DNA from 2 places in the Bacillus sp. MBGLi79 genome. Region 1 is predicted to be linked to the other one. Evidence: riboswitches for the same ligand, from Rfam matches in the RefSeq annotation. Region 1 holds a riboswitch; the other holds the start of a gene.

Region 1 (6,205 bases):
CCTCGACATTGAGCGGGAAATAGATAGTCGGCGGATGGAAGCCGAAGTCCAAAAGCCGCTTTGCGATGTCAAGCGTCCTGACTCCCAGCTTTTTCTGGCGCCTTCCCGACAGCACAAATTCGTGCTTACAGTGCCGGTCAAACGGCAGATCGTAGTATGGAGCAAGCTTTCTCATCATATAATTCGCATTTAAAACGGCGTTTTCCGTTACTTCTTTGAGCCCGTCCGGCCCCATTGAACGAATGTACGTATAAGCTCTCACATTGATGCCGAAGTTTCCGTAGTAAGGTTTCACCCTGCCGATCGAATGCGGACGGTCATGGTCAAAGGTATAACGGCCATCTTTTTTCACCAGCACCGGCTTCGGCAAATACGGAATCAATTCCTTCTTGACGCCGACAGGGCCTGATCCAGGTCCTCCGCCTCCATGCGGTCCTGTAAAGGTTTTGTGAAGGTTCAAATGGACGACGTCAAATCCCATGTCACCCGGCCTTGCTTTGCTGAGAACGGCGTTCAGGTTCGCTCCGTCATAGTACAGCTTTCCTCCGGCTTTATGGACGATTTCAGCCATTTCTAAAATATTTTCTTCAAAAAGGCCGAGCGTATTTGGATTAGTCAGCATTAACGCGGCTGTTTCTTCATCTACGACACGCTTTAAATCTTCAAGATCAACAAGACCGTCGTCATTCGATTTGACGGTGACCGTTTCAAATCCGGCAACAGTCGCAGACGCCGGGTTTGTACCGTGGGCCGAATCAGGTACAATGACCTTCGTCCTTTTATGATCGCCGTTTGCCTCATGGAACGCGCGGATCATCATCAGCCCGGTCCACTCGCCGTGCGCACCCGCAGCCGGCTGAAGGGTGACCTCATCCATCCCCGTGATCTCTTCCAAATGCTCGCTCAAGTCGTACAAGAGCTCTAGCGCACCCTGCACGGTCCGTTCATCCTGGAGCGGATGGATCGCAGAAAGTCCTGGGATTCTCGCGATTTTTTCGTTAATCTTCGGATTGTACTTCATCGTGCATGAACCGAGCGGATAAAAGCCCGAATCCACTCCGTGGTTGCGCCTTGATAAAGCCGTATAATGGCGCATAATATCAAGCTCAGACACTTCGGGGAGATCTGCCGGTTCATCTCTGAGATACGCTTCGTCAAGGACGTCTGTCACATCTGTTTTAGGGACGTCAAGCTCAGGAAGGCTGTAGCCGACCCGCCCTTCTTTTGATACTTCAAAAATAAGCGATTGATCCTGATTATTCATGGCGATCCCCCAATTCATTCATGAGTGTATCGATTTCCTCTCTTGTTCTGAGCTCTGTCACGGCGATCAGCATGTGCTGTTTTAAATCCCGATATGAAGCGCCGAGATCGTAGCCTCCGATAATATTTTTCTCAAGCAGGCGTTCATTCGCTTTTTCGACAGGTTCATTGAGCCTGACGACAAACTCATTGAACATCGGTCCGTCAAACACGACTTCAAGACCGGCCCGTTTAGCTGCTTCTTTTGCGTAAGCCGCTTTTTGCAGGTTCTGCCATGCGATTTCCTTGACGCCTTTTTTGCCGAGCGCCGTCATGGCGACTGATGCGGCAAGCGCATTGAGCGCCTGGTTGGAGCATATATTTGATGTTGCTTTATCCCGTCTGATATGCTGCTCGCGCGCCTGCAAGGTGAGAACGAATCCCCTTTTCCCGTTTTCATCTTCCGTCTGACCGACGAGACGGCCAGGCACTTTTCTCATCAATTTTTTCGTGACGGCAAAGAATCCACAGTGCGGCCCGCCGAAAGCGGCCGGTATTCCGAACGGCTGGGCATCCCCGACAACGATGTCAGCTCCCAGTGCCCCGGGCGGTGTTAAAAGCCCGAGAGCCAGCGGATTGGCGGACACGATGAACATGCTTTTCCCTTTATGGGCGATCGGTTCAATGTCTTTCAGCGGCTCAATTCGCCCGAAAAAGTTAGGGTATTGGACGATCACTGCTGCTGTATCTTCGCAGACGGCTTCATCAAGAGCCGCAAGATCTGTTGTTCCGTTTTTGGCAGGGACTTCTACCACGTCGATGTACTGTCCTTTCGCATACGTTACTAAAACCTCGCGCGATTCGGGATGGACGGTTTCCGAAACGACGATTTTTTTCTTTTTTGTATGTCCTGAAGCAAGCATTGCCGCTTCGGCTAATGCCGTTCCCCCGTCATACATCGACGAGTTGCTGATATCCATGCCCGTCAGCTCGCAAATCATCGTTTGAAATTCAAAGATCGCCTGGAGCTCCCCTTGAGAAATTTCAGGCTGATACGGTGTATAAGCCGTGTAAAATTCCGACCGCGAAATCACGTGGTCCACGATGACGGGCTGGTAATGATCGTATACGCCCGCTCCCAAAAAAGAGGCGTGCATCACTGTATCTTTATTTTTAGCCGCGAGTTTCGTCAGCTCTTTTGTGAGCTCAGTCTCGGACTTTGCCTTTTTAATTTGGTATTCCCCTTTAAATTTAACGCTTTCGGGTATATCGGAGAATAGCTCGTCGATCTTCTCGACTCCAATTGCCTCAAGCATTTCTTTTTTATCCTGATCTGTAGCTGGCAGGTAACGGTGCTTCATCTTCAGTCTCCTTTCACGGCCTTGGCAAACTTACGGCTGCCGTTTGTAAAATGGGGTTTTCACGATTTTGGCTTTCAAGCGCTTATTTCTGATTTCCACTTCAACGACGGTGTCGAGGGCGCAGGCTTCTTTTTTCAACAATGCGAGGCCGACGTTTTTCTTTAAGGTCGGCGACTGTGTGCCGGTTGTCACCTCGCCTGCTTGTTCGCCTTGATAATAGACGGCGTAGCCGTGCCTTGGAATGCCTTTATCGATCATTTCAAGGCCGACGAGCTTTCTGTCCGCTCCATGTTCCTTTTGGCTTGCCAGGACGGCTTTTCCGAAGAAGTCCGAGGCTTTGTTTGTTTTGACGGCGAATCCGATGCCGGCTTCGATCGGTGTAATATCTTTTGAGAGCTCCTGTCCGTACAGCGGCAGCTTCGCTTCAAACCTCAGCGTATCCCTGGCCCCGAGGCCGCACGGCACTAATCCCGAATCCTTGCCCGTTTCAAGAAGCAGCTTCCAAATGTAGGCTGCATCTTCACTCCGGCAGTAAATCTCAAAGCCGTCCTCTCCCGTGTATCCCGTTCTGGACACAAGCGCCTGCACGCTGCCGATCGCCGCATCATCCCTGAACGTAAACGGCTTTAACCCGGCAAGATCGCTATCTGCGACCTGTTTTAAAATCGATTCGGCCTTCGGTCCTTGAAGGGCAAGCAGCGCAATCGCGTCAGACACGTTTCGAACCGAAACGTCTCCTTCTTGGTGCTTGTTCATCCAATCGACGTCTTTGTCGATATTGGCTGCGTTAATGACGAGCATGTAAACATTGGCCGCTTTTTTATAGACGAGGAGATCGTCGATCGTTCCGCCGTTTTCATAGCACATGGCCGTATACTGGGCACCGCCTTCTTTCAGTATCGAAACATCGTTTGTCAACAGTTTTTGCAAAAACGGAAGGCTGTCTGTTCCTGTGATTTCGACCTCCCCCATGTGTGAGACATCAAAAAGCCCCGCTTTCGTCCTGACGGCTTCATGCTCCTCTTTAATTGAAGAAAATTGAACAGGCAGTTCCCAGCCGCCAAAATCAATCGTTTTTCCGCCATATTCCTTATAAAGGTCAAATAAAGGCGTTCGTTTAAGCATTCTGCTTCCCCCTTCGCTTTTCAAACTAAAAACAAGTTTGCCAATCATCAGAAAACAAGAAAGATTCCAACATCACCTGGATGGTTCCGCCGCTTTGGACGGCACAAAAAAGGACAGAGAAGCCCCTTTGTCAGTTCTGAGGCTCTCTGTCCTGGCACCTGAAAGTTTACTTTGCATCAAAAGCAAAGATGTCCCCTTTGGTGGTTTGTTAAAACATCATATGATACAAACTCTCTCCAGAGTTGCGTCAAGCAAGAGTTCTTTTGCCTGAGAGATTCACTGTTTCCCCAGCTTGCTCCTTCGGCGCCGCTTTAAGGTTTCCCGCTATCGGTCTCTCCCCTTGCTGTCATTCGCTCATATTCATTTCTTTTCATGGACATACTATATAAAGCTTATGATTTTTTTACTGATGATCTACAAATATCCTACCATCATCACAACAATTGGGCAACAGGAAAAATCATTAACAATTTATTATTTTAAAATAAGAATGTTCGTGTTTTGTTTATTTGTTAGTAAAATCCGTTTTTTTCACGCAATATTTTCTTTTAAAAAAGAACATTTGAATCTCAGAAGAGAAAGGCGGCATTAGTGATGAGACCAGACATTCATTTCGACAACGAGTGGCCGGAACAATTCAAAAAGCACCTTGATGAAGACGGACCATGGGCGAATTGGGAGCTTTACAAGCTTTCCTGTGAAGTGCAGAAAAGGCTTGCGATTCCGACGTTTGAAGGCTTGCAGGCCCCTTATCACCTCCCAGGATTCACCCCGCTTCCCCATCAGCTCGAAGTCGCCCGGAAGGTAGTCGAGCAGATGAACGGAAAAGCCATCTTGGCGGATGAAGTGGGCCTCGGCAAAACGGTCGAGGCTGGGCTGATATTAAAAGAATACATGATTCGCGGGCTGGCCAAGAAAATCTTAATCCTCGTCCCCGCCTCGCTCGTCTCGCAATGGGTGAAGGAACTGCGGGAAAAGTTTTTAATTCCGGCCGTGGAACAGAAAAAAAGCTATGTCTGGGAGCAGTGCGATGTTGTCGTCTCCTCCCTTGACACGGCAAAGCGGTCACCGCACAGGGAGACGGTTTTGTCGATCCAGTATGATGTGGTGATTATTGATGAAGCTCACAAACTGAAAAACAATAAAACAAAAAATTACGAGTTTGTCCGCAGCTTAAAGAAAAAATATTGCCTGATGCTGACGGCGACGCCCATCCAAAACAAGATCGACGAAATATTTAATCTCGTTTCCCTGCTAAAACCCGGACACTTGGGAAATGAAAGCAACTTCAACAAAGATTATACAAAACAGATCAATTCAGCTGAAGCGCATGAACGCTTAAAGTCCCTTATCAATAAAGTCATGATCAGAAACAGACGGCATGATACCGGCATCACCTGGACGAAGCGCCATGTCGAAACCGTACCCATTTCCTTTTCTCCTACAGAACAGGCTTTGTATGACGAGATTAAAAAGCTGAAGACAAGTCATCAGCATTCATCAAGCATGTTCTCAATCATGACATTGGAGCGCGAATGCTGTTCAAGCAGAGAAGCTGTCTATATGACGCTGAAAAACATGCTTGACCGAAAGGATCGCGAAGCGCCGGTGATCTCCGAACCTGTCATCCACCATTTGATCGAAAAGGTCAACGAGGTCGCGCAAAATTCAAAAGCGCTGAAAGTTGTTGAGCTCATTCAAGAACTCGATGACAAAGTCATCATCTTTACTGAATACAGGGCGACGCAGATTTATCTGCAATGGTTCCTCCAGCAGAACGGCATCAGTTCTGTACCGTTCAGAGGCGGATTTAAAAGAGGAAAGAAAGACTGGATGAAAGATTTGTTCAGGGGCAAAGTTCAAGTTCTGATCGCGACTGAAGCAGGCGGTGAAGGGATCAACCTTCAATTTTGCAATAAAATCATCAACTATGACCTTCCGTGGAACCCGATGCGTCTCGAACAAAGGATCGGCCGGATTCACCGGCTCGGCCAGGAACGCGATGTTTACATTTACAACATGGCAACAAAGCATACCGTAGAAGAGCATATTTTAAAACTTCTCTATGAAACGATCCATTTGTTCGAAAAAGTCGTCGGAGACTTGGATGATATTTTAACAAAAATTGAGGTCGGCAATTTTGAAGACCACCTTCATGACATTCTCTTTTACTCCGCAACAGACGAGGAAATGAAGATTAAAATGGAAAACTTAACCTCTTTCATTTCATACGGAAATGAAGCCGTTTCAAACCAAGAACAGATCGGAGGCTAAAATCAAATGCGTCAGGAAGAAATATACCTGTTTTTAGAACGCTTTTTCATCGCAAACGGCTGCACGATCACCGACAAAAGTTCAGGCCACATGACTGTGCAGCTGACGGTTGAAGTCGATAAACAGATTATGAACAGGCCGTTTTACTGGCACTGGCTCGAAAAGACGGGCGGAGAACCTAATCCGATGAAAATCACGCTGAT
Region 2 (18,965 bases), 130 kb from region 1:
GGGAAATGTTCATTTAAGAATGTCAACGCTTCCCACAATTAATGAAGAAAGCCTCGTGATCAGAGTGATGCCTCAATACAATATCCCTTCGATTGATAAACTGTCGTTATTTCCAAAGACAGGAGCCACATTACTCTCATTTTTAAAACACTCCCATGGCATGCTCATTTTTACCGGGCCGACTGGTTCAGGGAAGACTACCACATTATACTCTCTCGTTCAATACGCAAAAAAACACTTTAATCGAAATATTGTTACATTAGAGGACCCTGTTGAAACTAGGGACGAAGACGTTCTTCAGGTTCAGGTGAATGAAAAAGCCGGTGTAACTTATTCCGCAGGTCTGAAGGCAATTTTGCGCCATGACCCCGATATGATTATTTTAGGTGAGATCAGAGATGCGGAAACAGCTGAAATTGCGGTGCGGGCAGCGATGACGGGACATCTGGTACTGACGAGCCTTCATACGAGAGATGCAAAGGGCGCAATTTACAGGCTGCTTGAATTCGGTATCAATATGAATGAAATTGAACAGACCGTCATTGCAATAGCGGCTCAGCGCTTGGTTGATTTGGCTTGTCCATTTTGTGAAAACGGATGTTCATCAGTATATTGCCGTCAGTCACGAAATACCAGAAGAGCTAGCGTTTATGAGCTTCTTTATGGGAAAAACCTTCAGCAATGTATCCAGGAGGCAAAAGGAAATCATGCAAATTACCAATATCAAACACTTCGTCAAATTATCAGAAAAGGAATTGCGCTCGGCTATTTAACGACAAACAACTATGACCGGTGGGTTTATCATGAAAAAGATTAGAAAAACCTGGCCGTTAAAGGATCAGGCCCGGTTATTAAAGCGGCTCGGAGAAATGACGGCAAGCGGATATACACTTCTGGATGGATTGCGCCTGATGGAACTTCAGATGAATAAGAGGCAGTCAGCTGACTTGACTGACACGGTCACTCGTTTGAGGGAAGGGACTCCGTTTTATCAAGTCTTAAAGCGTTTGTCATTTCATAAGGAAGCTGTAGGTATTTGTTATTTTGCTGAAACACATGGTGAACTGCCTGCCTCCATGATCCAGAGCGGAGAGCTGCTTGAACGAAAAATTGCACAGGCAGACCAGCTGAAAAGGGTGCTGCGCTATCCGCTTTTCCTCATCTTCACCGTTGCTGTCATGTTTTATATGTTACAGTCCATCATCATTCCTCAATTTTCCGGTATCTATCAATCGATGAATATGGAAACCTCACGTTCAACCGATATGCTTTTTGCTTTTTTTCAGCATATTGATCTTGTGATCATTTTGCTGATTCTTTTTTCAGCTGGTATCGGGATTTATTATTGGTTTGTGTTTAAGAAAAAATCACCTGCTAGGAAAATGCTTATTTGTGTCAGGATTCCTTTTGTCGGAAAGCTTGTCAGGCTGTTTAACAGCTACTTTTTTTCTTTGCAGCTAAGCAGCCTTTTAAAATCAGGCCTCTCCATTTATGACAGCCTTCATGCATTTAAACATCAAACGTTTCTCCCTTTCTACCGTTGCGAGGCAGAACACGTGATTGAACGGCTAAAAGCCGGTGAATCAATTGAAGCGGCTATTTGTGGGAGCCCCTTTTTTGAAATTGATTTTTCAAAAGTCATATCCCATGGCCAGCTGAGCGGCCGTCTAGATCGTGAACTTTTCACATACAGCCAGTTCATATTGCAGCGGCTGGAGCACAAGGCGCAAAAATGGACAGGCATCCTTCAGCCGATAATTTATGGATTTGTTGCTGCAATGATCTTAATTGTGTATTTATCTATGCTTTTGCCTATGTATCAGATGATGAATCAAATGTGAAAGGAAGAGGCTGATGAATGAAAAAGGATTTACACTTGTTGAAATGTTGATCGTGCTCTTCATTATTTCGATATTGCTTTTAATTACAATACCGAACGTGACAAAACATAATCAAACCATTCAAAAAAAGGGCTGTGAAGGCTTACAAAACATGGTTAAAGCTCAAATGACTGCTTTTGAGCTTGATCATGAAGGACAAACTCCGAGCCTTGCCGATTTGCAGTCAGAGGGCTATGTGAAAAAGGATGCTGTTTGTCCAAATGGGAAGCGCATTATCATCACTGGCGGAGAAGTTAAGGTTGAACATTAAATTAAACGAGGAGGAGGGGTTTACCCTTTTAGAAAGTTTGCTTGTGTTAAGTATAGCCTCTATCCTCCTAATTGCTGTCTTCACCACACTTCCTCCTGCTTATGAGAATACAGCTGTCCGACAAGCAGCATGGCAGCTGAAAAAAGATATGATGCTCGCACAGCAGACTGCGATTTCCAGTCAACAAAGAACAAAAATTCTCTTTCACAAAAAAGAATATCAATTAGTCATGGGTGATACGGTAATTAAACGTCCTTATACAACGGGACTTTTTATAAAACCGCTGACATTAAAAGACCGTTTGGAGTTTAATGAGAAAGGGCACCCGAATGCAGGCGGAAAAATACAAGTAAAAGGCTATGCGACTTATGACATAACAGTTTATTTAGGGAGCGGGAAAGTCAATGTGGATAGGAAGTAAAGGTTTTTCTACAATAGAAACAATGTCTGCGCTAAGCCTATGGCTGTTTGTGCTGCTGACAGTTGTCCCCTTGTGGAACAAGCTGATAGCTGATGAAAATATGGCTGAATCACGAGAAATCGGTTATCAGATGATGAATGAGAGCATTAGCAAATATGTCATGACTGGTGAAGGAGCCGCGTCAAAAACGATGACAAAGAACAACCATACTTATGCTATGACGTGGGAGGAGGAGGGCGAATATCAAAACGTATGCATCTCAGCGGCAGCTTATAAAGAAAAATCATTTTGCCTCAGCATTCTGCAGACAGAATGGCTACACGCTTCTTAACGTATTATTTTCTCTCTCTGTCTTTTTGCTCATATCAGGATCGTTAGCGACGATTTTCCATTTGTTTTTATCTCGACAGCAGGATCATGACGGTTTTACACAGCAAGAATGGATGATTTCGATAGAACAGATGATGAATGAATGCAAGGAGTCACAGGCAGTTAAGACAGTCGAGCATGGGAGCGTTTTAATTTGCACCAACCTTTCCGGGCAAGACATCCGTTTTGAAGTTTATCATTCTATGGTAAGAAAAAGAGTGGATGGCAAAGGGCATGTTCCCATTTTAGATCATATTACAGCTATGAAAGCTGATATTGAAAATGGTATTGTTTTGCTGAAAATTGAGAGTGAGAAAAAAGTGTATCAAACTTCTTTTCCGGTTTATTCGTATTTAGGAGGAGGGTGAATGTACCGTACGAGAGGGTTTATTTATCCAGCTGTTCTTTTTGTGTCAGCACTTGTGCTGTTAATCGTGAACTTTACTGCTGCTCAATATATTTCACGCTGCATGTTTGAGAAGGAAACGAAAGAGTTATACACAGGAGAGAATTTGCTTCAGAATGGTGCGCTTCTTTCAATTCGGCATGTTCTTGAGCAACAGAAAGGCCAGAAGGGTACGCAGCAATTTCCATATGGACAGGTTTCTTATTACATTCGCGATACATCGATAAAAGAGCAAAAAGAAATCAACTTAAAAGTGTTAACGGAGTCGGGAACAGAAAGAACTGCACTGATCGTGTTTGATCAAAAAAAGAAAAAAATGCTGAGCTGGACAGAATAAAGCAGTCGAAAGGGTATAAAAAAAGTCATATGAGATAACACTTCATAATAATTGAATGATGAGGTGATCACGTGAAAACGAATGATTATGTGAAATATATGACGCAGCAATTTGTCAAATATATAGATACTCCGAGAGATGAGCGTAAAGAACGAAAAGAGGTGCGGAAAGAAACAAAAACGCCCGCTTCCCAGCAGTGGTTCGGTATTTTACCCTATGGCTTCCGTCTTTGGCTCAAGCGGAAAAAATAACCGCAAATTAACGAATAAGGTCCTTCAAAAATGGAGGACCTTATTGATATTCTTCTAAAATGGCAATTTTATTGACCTTTTGGCTATAAGGATCAAATGAAATCGTCACAAAAACACCGAATTCTTTTGACCCTTCCCTCAAAGTTAAATGGTATTGCTTTACTGCTTCATCTTTTCTTTTGCGGTCCCATACTTTTTGTTTGAACAGTACCTGTGCGAGCGGGTATCTTTTTTTGGCTTCTTTTACAGCGATTTCTTCCCATTTGGACATGTGGCGGGCGGTTACGAGCGGTGCGTCTTCTGCGTGAGCGGCAGCGGTGCCGAAGACGAGAAGAGATAGACAAATCACACATTGTTTGATCATCATGCTGTCACCCTTTCTTTGTTTATTATTACCAAATTAGAGCGGGATATGCATTTAATTTCTCACATAACAATCCCAAAAATTTCTAAAAAATTGAAAACATGAGCAATATGGAGCGAGACTTTGTAATATGGCGAAATCATTCTTTTAAACGAACAAAATGGTCGATTTTGATGTTTTTAAATCTATAAATCGTTGATTATACTCTATTTGTGTAGTTCTTTAAAGAGAACGATTATCATATCAAGTTACAGTGTTTACAGGAGGTAAGATATGTTTCGATTGTTTCGCAATCAGCAAAAGGCGAAGACAAAACTGAAAGTGCTGCTTATCTTTCAGCTTTCAGTCATTTTCAGTCTGACTGCCGCAATATGCTTACAATTTTCCGATGATACAAGCGCTGCTTTTCATGATATTGAAACGTTGGATGTCTCACTTCAAACGTGTAAAGACTTTCAGCATACAGATAAAAACTGCCATTATGATAAACGCTGGGATCAAAGTGATTTGCACATATCAGATCAAACAAATACGAAAGGGACTGTATGCTCACCTATTACCTTATTTGCTGAGCTCAAAAATACAGGTGAGAAACTTAAGAAATCAAAGTGGAAGTGGGAGCTTCATAAGCTGGAAAATGCCCGCAAACCGTTAAAGAATGGGAATGTGATCGAAAAAGGGTTTGTCTCCAATCAAATTGGCGATTCACTTTATAAAATTGAGACGAAGAAAAAAATGAAACCCGGCATTTATGCATTTAAAGTATATAAACCGGCCGGCTACCCGGCAGACGGCAGTACATTTGAGTGGTCGGAGCCTATGACGCTTGCAAAATGCGATGAAAAATCGACAGTTTCTAAAAAAGAAATGAAGTCGCACGTCAATAAGGAAACAACACAAAAGGATATACAGAAAAAAACAATTAAAGAAGAAACATCTCAAGAAGCTGTAATAAAAGAAAATGAAACTCAAACAGATCAGAAGGAAAGCGGGGAAGAGGATGAAAAAAGCAATGAAGCTGATCAGTAATATTCTTTATGTGATCATCTTTACTCTTATTATAGTGCTGACACTTGTCGTGATTTCAACACGTTCATCCGGGGGAGAGCCGGCAGTGTTTGGGTACACGTTGAAATCAGTTCTGTCAGGTTCGATGGAGCCGGAGTTCAATACAGGTTCCTTAATATTGGTCAAAGAAATCACTGATGTGAAAGAGCTCCAAAAAGGTGATGTTATTACATTTATGCAGGATGCAAATACGGCGGTTACTCACAGAATTGTTGGCATCACTAAGCAAGAAGACCATTTGTTATTTAAAACAAAAGGTGATAATAATGCTGCAGCCGATTCAGCGCCTGTATCCGACGAAAATGTTCGCGCGCAATACACAGGTTTTCAGCTTCCATATGCCGGCTATATGCTTCATTTTGCCAGCCAGCCGATTGGAACGGCAATTTTATTAATTGTTCCCGGCGTGATGCTGCTAGTGTACGCTTTTGTGACGATCACCAGCGCCATCAGAGAAATTGAAAGAAAGACAAAAGCCTTGGAAACAGATACAAAGGACAGCACCATGTCCACTTAACCTCAGTTGTAAACCTGGCAACAGGTTTCGATATAAAAATATTCAATAAAAGGGGAGTTAGCCATGGGTATGAAAAAGAAATTGAGTTTAGGAGTTGCTTCTGCGGCATTAGGATTAGCTTTAGTTGGAGGAGGAACATGGGCAGCATTTAACGATATTAAATCAAAGGATGCTACTTTTGCATCAGGTACGCTTGATTTATCTGCCAAAGAGAATTCAGCGAGTGTGAACTTATCAAATCTAAAGCCGGGAGATAAGTTGACAAAGGATTTCCAATTTGAAAATAACGGCTCACTTGCGATCAAAGAAGTTTTAATGGCACTTAATTATGGAGATTTTAAAGCAAACGGCGGCAGCAATACTTCTCCGGAAGATTTTCTCAGCCAGTTTGAAGTGACATTATTGACAGTTGGAAAAGAGGGCGGCAATGGTTACCCGAAAAACATTATTTTAGATGATGCGAACCTTAAAGACTTGTATTTGATGTCTGCTAAAAATGATGCAACGGCTGCTGAAAAAATTAAAAAACAAATTGACCCTAAATTCTTACATGCAAGCGGTAAAGTCAATGTAGCAACAATTGACGGTAAAACCGCTCCTGAATATGATGGTGTTCCAAAAACACCAACTGATTTCGATCAGGTTCAAATGGAAATCCAATTCAAAGATGATAAAACAAAAGATGAAAACGGGCTTATGGTTCAAAATAAATACCAAGGCAACTCCATTAAGCTTCAATTCTCGTTCGAAGCTACACAGTGGAACGGCCTGACAATCAAAAAGGACCATACTGATAAAGACGGTTACGTGAAAGAAAATGAAAAAGCGCACAGCGAGGATAAAAATTAAAACAGCAATAAAAAGAGGCGGCCCAGTATATTGTATACTGGGCCGTCTCGATGTTTATTGACAAAAGAGGAGTTAGTGCCTCTGCTCAGGCACTACTCCTCTTTTTGGGATTTTCTCCATTTTTGATAATCTAAAAATTCACGAAATTGTTTTTTCGATACCCCGGATGTCATTGCATCGCGAACCAATTTCTCCCATTCACTATCTAATTGACCATCGTATTCGGTTTCATGTTTCTCATCGAGCAAAGTATGAACCGAGACGTCCAGAACAGCGGAGACTTTTTCGAGAAATTGAATGGAGGGGTTCGTTTGTAGATTTCGTTCTATTGAGCTTAAATAAGACTTCGCTACCCCAGCTTTTTCAGCTAGTTCTGATAGTGAGTAGCCTTTTTCTTTACGGTATTGTTTAATACGCTGGCCAATCAATGTCATCACCTTCCTTGTGATATTATAGCACATTCAGAAAGGATTTACGGTATGACTTCTGGCTGCCGGACCAGGATGAGCAGACTTTTTGTTTAAAAGTAAATATTTTCGTATTTCTTCCGGGCTGATATTTGCCTCTTTGGCTTCCACCATTAATTCAACCCATTCTTGATCCAATTCAAAGTGCTCTTGTTTTGCATTTTTCATGCAGTTTCTCCTCCTAAAATACTTGTTTATGTATTTCAGCCAGTCCGGCCATGACTCATTTTATGCTTCATTAGTCTCTGGAAGTCATTTGCCATTACAATTACCAGAATTTTTTTCCAATATACTTTTATTATAATCGCATTTTCTTAAAAAAAACGAGAACGGTGTCGAATGGTAAAAAAGTTAGCTTGAAATATTATTTTGCAGATAAAACAATCCGCCATTTTCAATTTCAACTGAAATCTTTGGTTGATACAACGTTTTCAGCGCCTGTTTTTCTAGATGGTATTCTTCTGGTTTTTCTTCTATATGCTCGTAAAACTTATCAAGCAATGTCATATCATTTCTCCACCTGTTAACCGCCTGTTCCGCCCAGTCGGACGGCTCCTGCATAGCGGATTTGGAAATATAGTTTTCCATACGTTTAAGCCCGCTTTCTGGTTTGATCATAGGTGAAATAGTGAAGCAATAGTCACATATTTGAGAAGTCAGTGAAAGCTGGGTCAGCTTGCTTTGAAAATCTTCAATAATCGTTCCAGAGACTAGGTGAAGACCTAGTGACAATAGCTTATCCTTTTTCATGTCGGACTGGTATGAAATCGTGACATTTATACCAAGCCAAGGCTGAAGTGGGACTTTGGCTCCGGCTGATTCAATTTTCTCATACATTCTGGTAAATCTCCCATTTTGTTTAACAGCTTTAAATATTTGAAAAAGGCGCGGGGCCCCAAAATATATAAATTCGCCATCTAGGTCTTTTGGCGCATTTTCTTTATCTGTAATAAAGGTGATTTTCATTGGATTCGGATCACCGCCTGTCTTCTCACGCCAATGCCAATAGAAAGGGCGGTTCATGATCTGTTTGTCCATTTCAACTGTAAGCTGTACTGTCATATAGCCTAAGCCTTGATCGACGATTTGGCAGCTGTTTGCTTGAAAAAAACGCAGCAGAAAATCGTGAACCTCTCGCTGTCTCACTACTAAAACCTCCTTACAGGCTAAGATCCTCTTTTTTCAGCAGGCTGCTGTTTTTTATAAGACAAAAATGAGGTTAAGTTATCCATTTTTATTTTCATTTCTTCTTCTGTTGCTGAGTGATACAAAATGTCATGAAGGTGTTCTTCAAAATTGTTCACTTGAATTTTCGTTAAAATATCATCAAGTTCGCCAACCACTTTTTCAAACAAATGAATTTTTTCATATAAAAGCTTTAGAATATGCTCTTCCACCGTATGTTTTGTTGCCATGTTATAAATGTGCACGTCACGCTCCTGCCCGAGCCTGTGAATTCTTCCGATTCTTTGCTCAAGTCGCATCGGGTTCCATGGCAAGTCATAGTTGATCATGTGATTGCAAAATTGAAGGTTAATCCCCTCACCGCCTGCTTCAGTTGCAATAAGAACTTGAATCTTTCCGCGGAAAAGGTCCTTCATCCAGTCTTTTTTCCCGCGTTTAAATCCGCCTCTAAACGGCACAGAACTGATCCCGTTTTGTTGAAGAAACCACTGCAAATAAATCTGGGTTGCCCGGTATTCTGTAAAAATGATGACCTTATCGTCAATCTTTTTGATTAAATCAACGACTTGAAGCGCTTTAGAATTTTGTGTCACTTGATTGATGCGCTCTATTAAAACTGAAATCGTATGCTCATCAATGGCAGGTGCTTGTTTCTCTTTTTGATCAAGCATTTTTTTCAGCGTCATATATACCGCTTCTCTGCTCGAACAGCATTCTCTTTGCAAGGTCATAATTGAGAACATGCTGGCCGGCTTATTGATACTTTCCTTCAAGCGGGAAATTTCATCATAAAGGGCCTGCTCTGAAGGAGAAAATTTAATCGGCACTGTTTCAACATGGCGCTGTTTCCAATTCAGCCCGGTATCATGCCGCCTATTGCGGATCATGACTTTATTCACAAGATCTTTTAAATGTTCATGCGCTTCTAAACTGGTTTTCTTGTTGGCGAACTCCTCCTGAAAGTGATTCTGGCTGCCTAAATGGCCCGGTTTTAGTAAGGACACCAAATTGAAAATCTCTTCGATACGGTTCTGAATTGGCGTCGCGGTAAGAAGCAGGCAATATTTTTTTACGATATTCCGGACAAATTCATAGTTCTTCGTTTTGCTATTTTTCAGTTTGTGTGCCTCATCAATAATGACAAGGTCATATGGGATAGATAGAACGATTTCGCGATGGGGCGAGCGCTTCGCGGTGTCTATTGACGAGACGACAATATCGCATTGTTCCCACACATAGCTTTTCTTTTGTTCAACAGCCGGAATCAAAAATTTTTCCTGAAGCTCTTTGACCCACTGTGACACAAGAGAAGCGGGCACAAGGATCAAAATTTTTTTTGCTAACCCCCGAATCATATATTCTTTTAAAATTAAACCGGCTTCAACCGTTTTCCCGAGACCGACCTCATCTGCTAAAATCGCTTTCCCGTTCATTTTTTCAACCACTTTTTGCGCCACCTCAAGCTGGTGTGGGAGCGGCGTAAAGGAAGGCAGGTATAAAGGAGCCCGTAAGCCTTCAAACTCTGGAATTGCTAATGTTTTCTGGATTTCTGCAGAGAGTTTGTACAGTTCCCAGTTTGCCCAAGGGCCATCGTTTTTCAGCCTTTCAGCAAATTCTTCAGGCCATTTTGCATCGTAGATCATTTCTGCATTCATTGCTTTGAAACCGCCTTTCTTATTCTTCGATTCTTAAGATGTACAATATAAGAAAAATCTGCCCAAATTGCTGTTGCCCAGCATATAGTGATGATGGTAGGATATGAGTATGTATTTGATGTAAGATATTGCTATAGTATGTCCACAACAGCATGAAAATATGAGCGAATGACAGCAAGGGGAGAGACCTGACCGAAAACCTCGGGATACAGGCGCCGAAGGAGCAAACTGCTGAGTGAATCTCTCAGGCAAAAGAACTCTTGCTCGACGCAACTCTGGAGAGTGTTTGCGCGGATGCGCAAACCACCAAAGGGGACGTCTTTGCGTATGCAAAGTAAACTTTCAGGTGCCAGGACAGAGAACCTTCATTTTACATGAGGTGTTTCTCTGTCCTTTTTTGTATGTTTTTTAGCTGCGCCGTTGAAAAAGGGGAGGAATTAGATGCTGAAAAGAACGCCGTTATTTGACCTGTATAAGGAATATGGAGGAAAAACGATTGATTTCGGTGGCTGGGAGCTGCCTGTCCAATTTTCTTCTATAAAAAAAGAACACGAGGCTGTCCGAACTGCAGCCGGTTTGTTTGATGTATCCCATATGGGAGAAATCGAAGTATCAGGAAACGATAGTCTGTCTTTTTTGCAAAGGCTGATGACAAATGATGTTTCTGTGTTAACACCAGGACGTGCTCAATATACGGCGATGTGTTATCCGGATGGCGGAACCGTCGATGATTTGCTTATCTATCAAAAAGGAGAAAACCGCTATCTGCTTGTCATTAATGCTTCTAATATAGATAAAGACTTGGCTTGGATGAAAGAACATGCAGCAGGTGATGTGCAGATTGACAATCAGTCAGATCAAATCGCGCTCTTGGCTGTACAGGGGCCGAAAGCAGAAGCGATCTTAAAAAATCTGACAGCTGCAGATGTGTCTGCCTTAAAGCCGTTTGCGTTTATGGATGAAGCCGATATCAGCGGCTGCAAAGCGCTTATTTCCCGAACTGGCTATACGGGTGAAGACGGGTATGAAATTTACTGCCGCAGTGATGATGCTGTTCATATTTGGAAAAAAATCATTGGTGCAGGGGATGCATATGGACTGATTCCATGTGGTCTCGGTGCACGTGATACGCTTCGATTTGAAGCGAAGCTCCCGCTGTATGGTCAGGAGCTGACCCGGGATATTACACCGATTGAAGCAGGTATAGGCTTTGCTGTAAAGCACAAAAAAGAGTCTGACTTTTTCGGGAAATCAGTATTGAGTGAACAAAAAGAAAACGGAGCGAAGCGTAAACTTGTCGGTCTCGAAATGATTGACAAAGGGATACCGCGGCACGGATATGAAGTTTTTCATAATGGCAAATCCGTAGGAAAGGTGACAACCGGCACGCAGTCACCCACATTAGGGAAAAACGTCGGCCTTGCCTTAATTGCTTCGGAAGCGAGTAATATCGGGACTGTTGTAGATGTAGAGATTCGCAAAAAATTAGTGAAAGCAAAGGTTGTTAAAACACCATTTTATAAACGCTAATATTTTTCTTGGAGAGAGGAGTCAACACATGAAGCACCGTTATTTGCCCGCAACAGAAAAGGATAAACAGGAAATGCTTGCCGCGATCGGCGTAAGCAGCGTCGATGATTTATTTGCTGATATACCGGAGAACGTCAAATATAAAAAAGAGTATCAAATCAAAAAAGCGAAATCAGAAACGGAATTAACAAGAGAACTGACAAATCTGGCCTCTAAAAATCGTGATACCGTACAATATGCTTCTTTCTTGGGAGCGGGTGTATATGACCACTATCAGCCTGTCATTGTGGATCATGTCATTTCGCGCTCTGAGTTTTATACCGCATATACGCCTTATCAGCCAGAGATTTCACAAGGAGAGCTTCAGGCGATTTTTGAATTCCAAACGATGATCTGTGAGCTGACAGGAATGGATATCGCCAACTCCTCTATGTATGATGGCGGAACAGCTTTGGCAGAAGCAGCAATGCTTGCATCAGGCCACACGAAAAAGAAAAAAATTGTTGTGTCAAAAACCGTGCATCCTGAATCGAGGGAAGTGCTGAAAACGTACGCGAAAGGTCAGTATATCGAAGTTGTTGAAGTACCTGCTGCAAATGGCGTTACAGATCTTGATGCTTTGCGCCAAACCGTTTGCGAGGACACAGCCGCAGTGATCGTTCAATACCCTAATTTTTTTGGCCGGATTGAGCCGTTACAGGATATTGAGCCTATCGCTCATCAAGGGAAATCCATGTTTATTGTATCAGCCAACCCGCTTGCGCTGGGCCTCCTCACGCCACCTGGCAAGTTTCACTCTGATATCGTCGTCGGTGATGCGCAGCCTTTCGGCATTCCTTCAGCATACGGCGGCCCGCACTGCGGCTTTTTTGCCGTTACGAAAAAATTGATGAGAAAGGTGCCGGGCCGCCTCGTCGGGCAAACGGAAGACGAAAACGGGAAAAGAGGCTTTGTGCTTACATTGCAAGCCAGGGAGCAGCATATTCGCCGGGATAAAGCAACATCAAATATTTGCTCGAACCAAGCGTTAAATGCGCTGGCGGCATCAGTGGCCATGACTGCTCTTGGAAAAAACGGTGTAAAAGAAATAGCCCGCCAAAATCTCTTAAAAGCCAACTATGCAAAGCAAGAAGCAAAAAAAGCAGGCCTTACCGTTATGTTTGACGGATCGATGTTTAATGAATTTGTCATCAAACTGAAGGAACCAGTGAGAGCTGTGAACCAGCGTTTGCTGGCAAAAGGAATGATTGGCGGATATGATCTTGGGCTGACGTACCCGGAGCTAAACTGTCATATGCTGGTTGCTGTAACGGAGCTGAGAACAAAAGAAGAAATTGACGCACTCATTCAGGAATTGGGGGATCGCCATGAGTAATCAGGATCAGGCACTTATTTTTGAGCTTTCCAGAGAAGGCCGTATCGGCTACAGTCTGCCGGAGCTCGATGTACCGGAAATCGAATTGGAGGGCCTCTTGTCAGACACCTATATTCGTGACGAAGACGTAGCGCTGCCGGAGGTTTCAGAGCTGGATATCATGCGCCATTATACGGCGCTCTCCAAACGCAATCACGGGGTGGATTCCGGCTTTTACCCGCTCGGTTCTTGCACGATGAAATATAATCCGAAAATCAATGAGAAAATCGCGCGTATTCCCGGTTTTGCTGCGATTCACCCCCTTCAGGATGAAAGCACGGTACAAGGCGCGTTAGAGCTTTTATATGATTTAAGCAAGCACCTTGAAGAAATAACGGGAATGGATGAAGTAACGCTTCAGCCTGCTGCCGGAGCGCACGGTGAATGGACGGGGCTGATGATGATCCGCGCCTATCATGAAGCGCGCGGGGATTTCAAGCGGACGAAGGTCATTGTCCCTGATTCCGCGCACGGGACGAATCCTGCATCAGCGACAGTAGCAGGCTTTGAAACCGTTACGGTGAAATCGAATGAAAATGGACTTGTTGATTTAGAGGATTTAAAAAGAGCAGTGAATGAAGAAACTGCAGCTCTTATGCTGACGAATCCGAACACGCTCGGCTTGTTTGAGGAACAGATTACAGAGATGGCGGAGATTGTTCACGAAGCGGGAGGGAAATTGTACTATGACGGCGCTAATTTAAATGCCGTTTTAAGCAAAGCGAGACCTGGGGATATGGGATTTGACGTGGTGCACCTCAACCTGCATAAAACATTCACAGGCCCTCATGGCGGCGGAGGCCCCGGCTCAGGCCCTGTCGGCGTAAAACAAGATCTGATTCCGTATTTGCCAAAACCCGTTTTAGTCAAAAAAGAAGGGCGCTTTACGTTTGATTATGACCGCCCTCATGCGATCGGCCGCGTGAAGCCGTATTACGGCAACTTTGGCATTAATGTCAGAGCGTATACGTACATCCGTTCCATGGGGCCTGACGGGTTACAAGCTGTTACTGAGAACGCAGTGTTAAACGCCAACTATATGATGAGAAAGCTCGCGCCTTATTACGATCTTCCGTTTGACCGCCATTGCAAGCATGAATTTGTATTGTCAGGGAAGCGGCAGAAAAATCTGGGAGTGCGTACGCTTGATATTGCAAAACGGCTGCTTGATTTCGGCTATCATCCGCCGACAATTTATTTTCCGCTTAATGTTGAAGAATGCATCATGATTGAGCCGACAGAGACAGAATCAAAGGAAACACTGGATGCGTTTATTGATGCTATGATTCAAATCGCAAAAGAAGCGGAGGAGAATCCGGAGCTTGTTCAGGAGGCGCCGCATACAACGATTGTAAAACGAATGGATGAAACAAAAGCGGCGAGACACCCGGTGCTCAGATATGAGGCGGAAGAGAAATAAATAAAAACAGCTGTCTGCCAGACAGCTGTTTTGCTTTATTTCTTCGCTTTAATCTTTCCGCCCCATTTTTTAAAGCCGCCTTTTAGGTTATAAATCTCAGTGCAGCCGTTTTTGCGCAGGGTTTGTGCCGCGCGTCCGCTGCGGACACTGTTTTGGCAGTATAGGTAAACAGGCTTGTCCGGACGGATTTCATTTTTTCTCTGTTTCAGCTGAGACAGCGGGATGTTGCGGGCGCCTAAAATATGTCCGCCCTCAAACTCATTTGGTTCACGAACGTCAATAAGCTGCGCTTTGCGGTAACCAGCGCGGAATTCTTCTTCGGTAAGTGTTTTCATAATACGCTGCTGATAAACATATGAAGCAATCATATAGACAATAAATGCAGCAAAAATAATCAAAACGATCATATTAGACAATGTGATTCTACTCCTTTAGCATATAAAATCAAAACCCTGCTTCATAAAACAAGGCCATAGAGCCGTTTTCGACAAATACTATTATAGTAAAGCACAGCGTGATTGTCATCTATAATGGAACTAAAATATTTTTCATTTTCCCGGCAGTTTGATAAACTGATTCTATTAAAACGGTAAGGAAGGTCTTAAAATGCAAAAAGAAACTTGGCGGTTTATAGACTCAGGCAATGCAAGTCCTGCATTCAATATGGCGCTTGATGAAGCGCTTTTATATTGGCACAGCGAGAAGAAAATTCCCCCGGTTATCCGTTTTTATGGCTGGAATCCGGCGACGCTTTCTGTAGGGTATTTTCAAAATATTAAAAAGGAAATCAATTTTGAAGCAGTACATAAGTATAATCTCGGATTCGTCAGACGCCCGACCGGAGGGAGAGGCGTTCTGCACGATCAGGAATTGACATACAGCGTGATTGTTTCGGAAGAGCACCCCGAAATGCCGGCGACTGTTACTGAGGCATATCGGGTTATTTCAGAAGGCATACTTCAAGGCTTTAGAAATCTCGGTCTGGACGCTTACTTTGCCATCCCGAGAACCGAAAAAGAAAAAGAAAGCTTAAAAAATCCGCGGTCATCCGTTTGTTTTGACGCGCCTTCGTGGTACGAGCTAGTGGTTGAGGGCCGGAAGGTGGCGGGAAGCGCGCAAACGAGACAAAAAGGCGTGATTCTTCAGCATGGCTCCATTCTTCTTGATTTGGATGAGGACAAGCTGTTCGATCTGTTCTTATATCCAAGTGAAAGAGTAAGAGAGCGGATGCAGCGCAATTTCAAAAATAAAGCGGTTGCCATTAATGAACTAACCGAAAAACGGGTGACGATGGATGAGGCTCGTAAAGCCTTTAAAGAAGGATTTGAAACAGGTCTTAACATTCATCTGGAGCCGTACGAACTTTCTCAGGAAGAGCTTGATTTCGTTCATCACTTGGCTGAAACAAAGTATGCTTCAGATGAATGGAATTATAAGCGGTAAACAGGGCTTTTGACCCGCGGAGCATCCTTGTTTTTTCAAGTTCATTAGTGTAAACTTGTAATGGTTTATAAAGTTAAGGTGCTTTTTGGGAGGGTTTCGATGACAACACCAAGTATGGAAGATTATATTGAACAGATTTATATGCTGATTGAAGAAAAAGGATATGCACGAGTTTCCGATATCGCGGAAGCATTGGCAGTCCATCCCTCCTCTGTAACAAAAATGGTTCAAAAACTAGATAAAGACGAATATTTAATTTATGAAAAATATCGCGGTCTCGTGTTAACGTCTAAAGGGAAAAAAATAGGCAAACGGCTGGTTTACAGACATGAATTGCTTGAGCAGTTTTTAAGAATCATTGGTGTTGATGAAGAGAAAATATATAACGATGTCGAAGGAATCGAACATCATTTAAGCTGGAACAGCATTGATCGCATCGGGGATCTTGTTCAATATTTTGAAGAAGATGATACCCGTAAAAAAGATCTGAAATCAATCCAAAAGAAAACAGAACATCATAATCAGTAAAAAGGCGGTCTCAAAGGAGGCCGTCTTTTTTGATGCGGTGCGCCACCCGTCATTCGTTGGTCTATTTCTTCGCGTGTTTTCTTAAAATGGTAATAAACGATCGGATGGAGGGGGAGGGAATGAGATGTATATTGACGGTGTGTTTTCCGGCGGAGGAGTAAAAGGCATTGCGCTTGCAGGTGCTTATGAAGTGCTTGAGGAAAAAGGCTTCCGTTTTAAAAGGGTTGCGGGAACAAGCGCGGGCGCCATTATTGCCGCTTTCATTGCGTCAGGTTACACCAGTAAGGAAATCCACGCTTTAATTGAAGAAGTGGACGGAGAGAAATTGCTGGATCAGAGGTACTCTTTTCTCCCCTTAAAAATGCTCCAGTGGGTGTCCATCTACTGGCGTCTTGGATTATACAAAGGCGATACGATAGAAAAATGGATTGCTGATCTGTTAAGAGCGAAAGGCATAAGGGTTTTCGGCGATTTGCAGAAAGGGTCTCTGCGCCTTATTGCTTCTGATCTGACAAACGGCACCATGATTGTTTTGCCGGACGATTTGCCCCGTTACGGGTTAAATCCCGATATGTTCCCGGTTGCCAGAGCGGTCAGAATGAGCTGCAGCATTCCGTATTTTTTTGAACCGATAAAATTAAAAACGGACACAGGCACCGCTACGGTTGTTGACGGTGGTGTGTTAAGCAATTTCCCCATCTGGCTGTTTTCAAAGGAAAGAAAGCGGCCTGTGATCGGTGTGACGCTTGCGCCGCGTGAAAGGGAACGTCCGAAAAAAAATATCCGCAACGCTTTCGAACTGTTCGGCGCCCTGTTTGAAACGATGAAGGATGCCCATGACGCAAGACACATAGCATCACGCTATGAACAAAATATTATTTTTCTCCCTGTTGATGACGTAATGGCGACTGATTTTCATTTAACGCAACAAAAAAAACTAGCCCTGATTGAGCTAGGTAAAAGACGGACAGAGCTGTTTTTAAAGCAGTGGACCTATTAAAAAAGCGCTCTGTTTTTCTTTTTATTTTTTTTCCCTTCTATAACAGTCAGCTGAGTCTGGCTTTTTTTCTTGAGAATCATCGGCTTAGGCTTGCTGGCGCTCGGAACGCTTCGCAGGTGGCTGACACGTCCCTTATGTCCGGCGCGGTGTTTTGCTTTTTGTTCTTTCATCCGGCGCCGCGATTGTTTCGCCGCTTTTTTAAAGGCTGCTCCTTCGCTGCCCGCATTTCGATTCATTACATATTTCACAATAAAATAAATAATGATACCTGCCACGATGACGGTAACCGCCATTTTTGCCATTTCCCCGGGATTGGTTACCAGCACATAGAGGAAACCGAACGCTCCCAGCGCAATTAATACAGCAACAATAGGTTGTACACGATGATTCATAACTGTCCACCTCCGAAAGTAGTAGCAGGGCAACGGATTTTAGATGACGTTGTGAGAAGGCTTCTGATTTTGCTCAGACAATTCTTCGAGTCTGAGAAGTTCGTTAAAGCTTTCAATGGCAACTTCAACCTGGTCATCCTTAGGTTCCTTCGTAGTTAACAGCTGAAGCCAAAGTCCCGGGTACCCTAGTAATTTCAGACCGCGAATATCACGCACTTTGTTTGTCAGCTGCAGAACTTCAAAGGATATACCAAGTACGACCGGTATCAGTGCGACACGATCTATCACACGCAGCCAAAGCGGATCTGTCGGAACGAGTAAATAAACAAACATGCCGACAATAATCGTAAATAAAATAAAGCTTGATCCGCAGCGGTAATGAAGCCGAGATTGGTTTTGGACATTCTCCACAGTAATTGGCAAATTCTGTTCATAACAGTTTATGACTTTATGTTCGGCTCCATGATATTGAAACACTCTTTTAATGAGCGGTGTCATGGACAAAAAATAGATGTAACCGAGCAGCAAAATCAACTTAAACAGGCTTTCAACCGCGATTTGAGCTATGTCCGATGAAAAAATCGGCCTTGTCAGTTCAGCTAAGAAAACCGGAACCAATGTAAATACGAATTTACTGAACAAAAATGAAAGGACGCCGATAACCGCGAGGCTGAGATACATAGACAGTCCAGACGATTTTTTTTCTTCCTGCTCAAGTGTCTCGTCTTCAGATGGATCGAGCCCGTAACGTTCGCTTGAAAAATTCAAATGCTTTGTGCCGTTTGCACTCGCTTCGATAATGGCCGCGATCCCCCGTAAAAACGGTATCTTTTTTACAATGTTCAGTTTCGGGTTGTGTTTGCGGGGAAGCTTAAAAAAGTTCATGCTTCCATCCGTTCTTCTGATGGCTGTAACGTAATGATGCTTTCCGCCAAACATAACGCCTTCCACAACAGCCTGCCCGCCGTAAGCGGGCGGAATTTTATGTTTTGACATATTATCAACCTGCCTATTTCTTTAGGATTGCTAACCATTTCCTTTCACTCTATTGTACAGGAAACAGCGCTAAACCTCTAGATTGACAGGCTGAAAAAATTGCCAAAGCCTTGCTTTTTCTACATGCATTATACCCGTTATTTTCAAATTTTACTCGCAGCTGTCAAAAAGTGTGAGCTTTTTTATTGACATTTCATTTTTT

What was found. Region 1 has a riboswitch for glycine ahead of gcvT (glycine cleavage system aminomethyltransferase GcvT). Riboswitches for the same ligand answer to the same signal wherever they lie in the genome.
Region 2: it holds a riboswitch for glycine, as region 1 does, so the genes downstream of both, gcvT (glycine cleavage system aminomethyltransferase GcvT) here and gcvT (glycine cleavage system aminomethyltransferase GcvT) in region 1, are expected to answer to the same signal.

What each region holds. Positions count from the first base shown of each region.
Region 1 covers NZ_CP026521.1:2,905,904-2,912,108, forward strand. Annotated here, with positions in the region: gene gcvPB (aminomethyl-transferring glycine dehydrogenase subunit GcvPB) at 1-1,264, opposite strand, end outside; gene gcvPA (aminomethyl-transferring glycine dehydrogenase subunit GcvPA) at 1,257-2,603, opposite strand; gene gcvT (glycine cleavage system aminomethyltransferase GcvT) at 2,634-3,728, opposite strand; glycine riboswitch at 3,974-4,078, opposite strand; gene C1T29_RS14730 (DEAD/DEAH box helicase) at 4,323-6,002, shown strand; partial or broken gene C1T29_RS14735 (YqhG family protein) at 6,009-6,205, shown strand, end outside.
Region 2 covers NZ_CP026521.1:2,773,913-2,792,877, reverse strand. Annotated here, with positions in the region: gene comGA (competence protein ComGA) at 1-817, shown strand, start outside; gene comGB (competence type IV pilus assembly protein ComGB) at 804-1,841, shown strand; gene comGC (comG operon protein ComGC) at 1,855-2,151, shown strand; gene comGD (competence type IV pilus minor pilin ComGD) at 2,141-2,572, shown strand; gene comGE (competence type IV pilus minor pilin ComGE) at 2,556-2,903, shown strand; gene C1T29_RS14040 (competence type IV pilus minor pilin ComGF) at 2,929-3,309, shown strand; gene comGG (competence type IV pilus minor pilin ComGG) at 3,310-3,684, shown strand; gene C1T29_RS14030 (YqzE family protein) at 3,756-3,935, shown strand; gene C1T29_RS14025 (YqzG/YhdC family protein) at 3,976-4,302, opposite strand; gene tapA (amyloid fiber anchoring/assembly protein TapA) at 4,573-5,328, shown strand; gene sipW (signal peptidase I SipW) at 5,312-5,884, shown strand; gene tasA (biofilm matrix protein TasA) at 5,948-6,733, shown strand; gene sinR (transcriptional regulator SinR) at 6,826-7,161, opposite strand; gene sinI (anti-repressor SinI) at 7,195-7,368, opposite strand; gene C1T29_RS13995 (YqhG family protein) at 7,552-8,346, opposite strand; gene C1T29_RS13990 (DEAD/DEAH box helicase) at 8,367-10,040, opposite strand; glycine riboswitch at 10,209-10,310, shown strand; gene gcvT (glycine cleavage system aminomethyltransferase GcvT) at 10,482-11,570, shown strand; gene gcvPA (aminomethyl-transferring glycine dehydrogenase subunit GcvPA) at 11,599-12,945, shown strand; gene gcvPB (aminomethyl-transferring glycine dehydrogenase subunit GcvPB) at 12,938-14,404, shown strand; gene C1T29_RS13970 (rhodanese-like domain-containing protein) at 14,440-14,820, opposite strand; gene lipM (octanoyltransferase LipM) at 15,011-15,847, shown strand; gene mntR (transcriptional regulator MntR) at 15,947-16,375, shown strand; gene C1T29_RS13955 (patatin-like phospholipase family protein) at 16,500-17,375, shown strand; gene C1T29_RS13950 (SA1362 family protein) at 17,372-17,767, opposite strand; gene C1T29_RS13945 (DUF1385 domain-containing protein) at 17,807-18,763, opposite strand.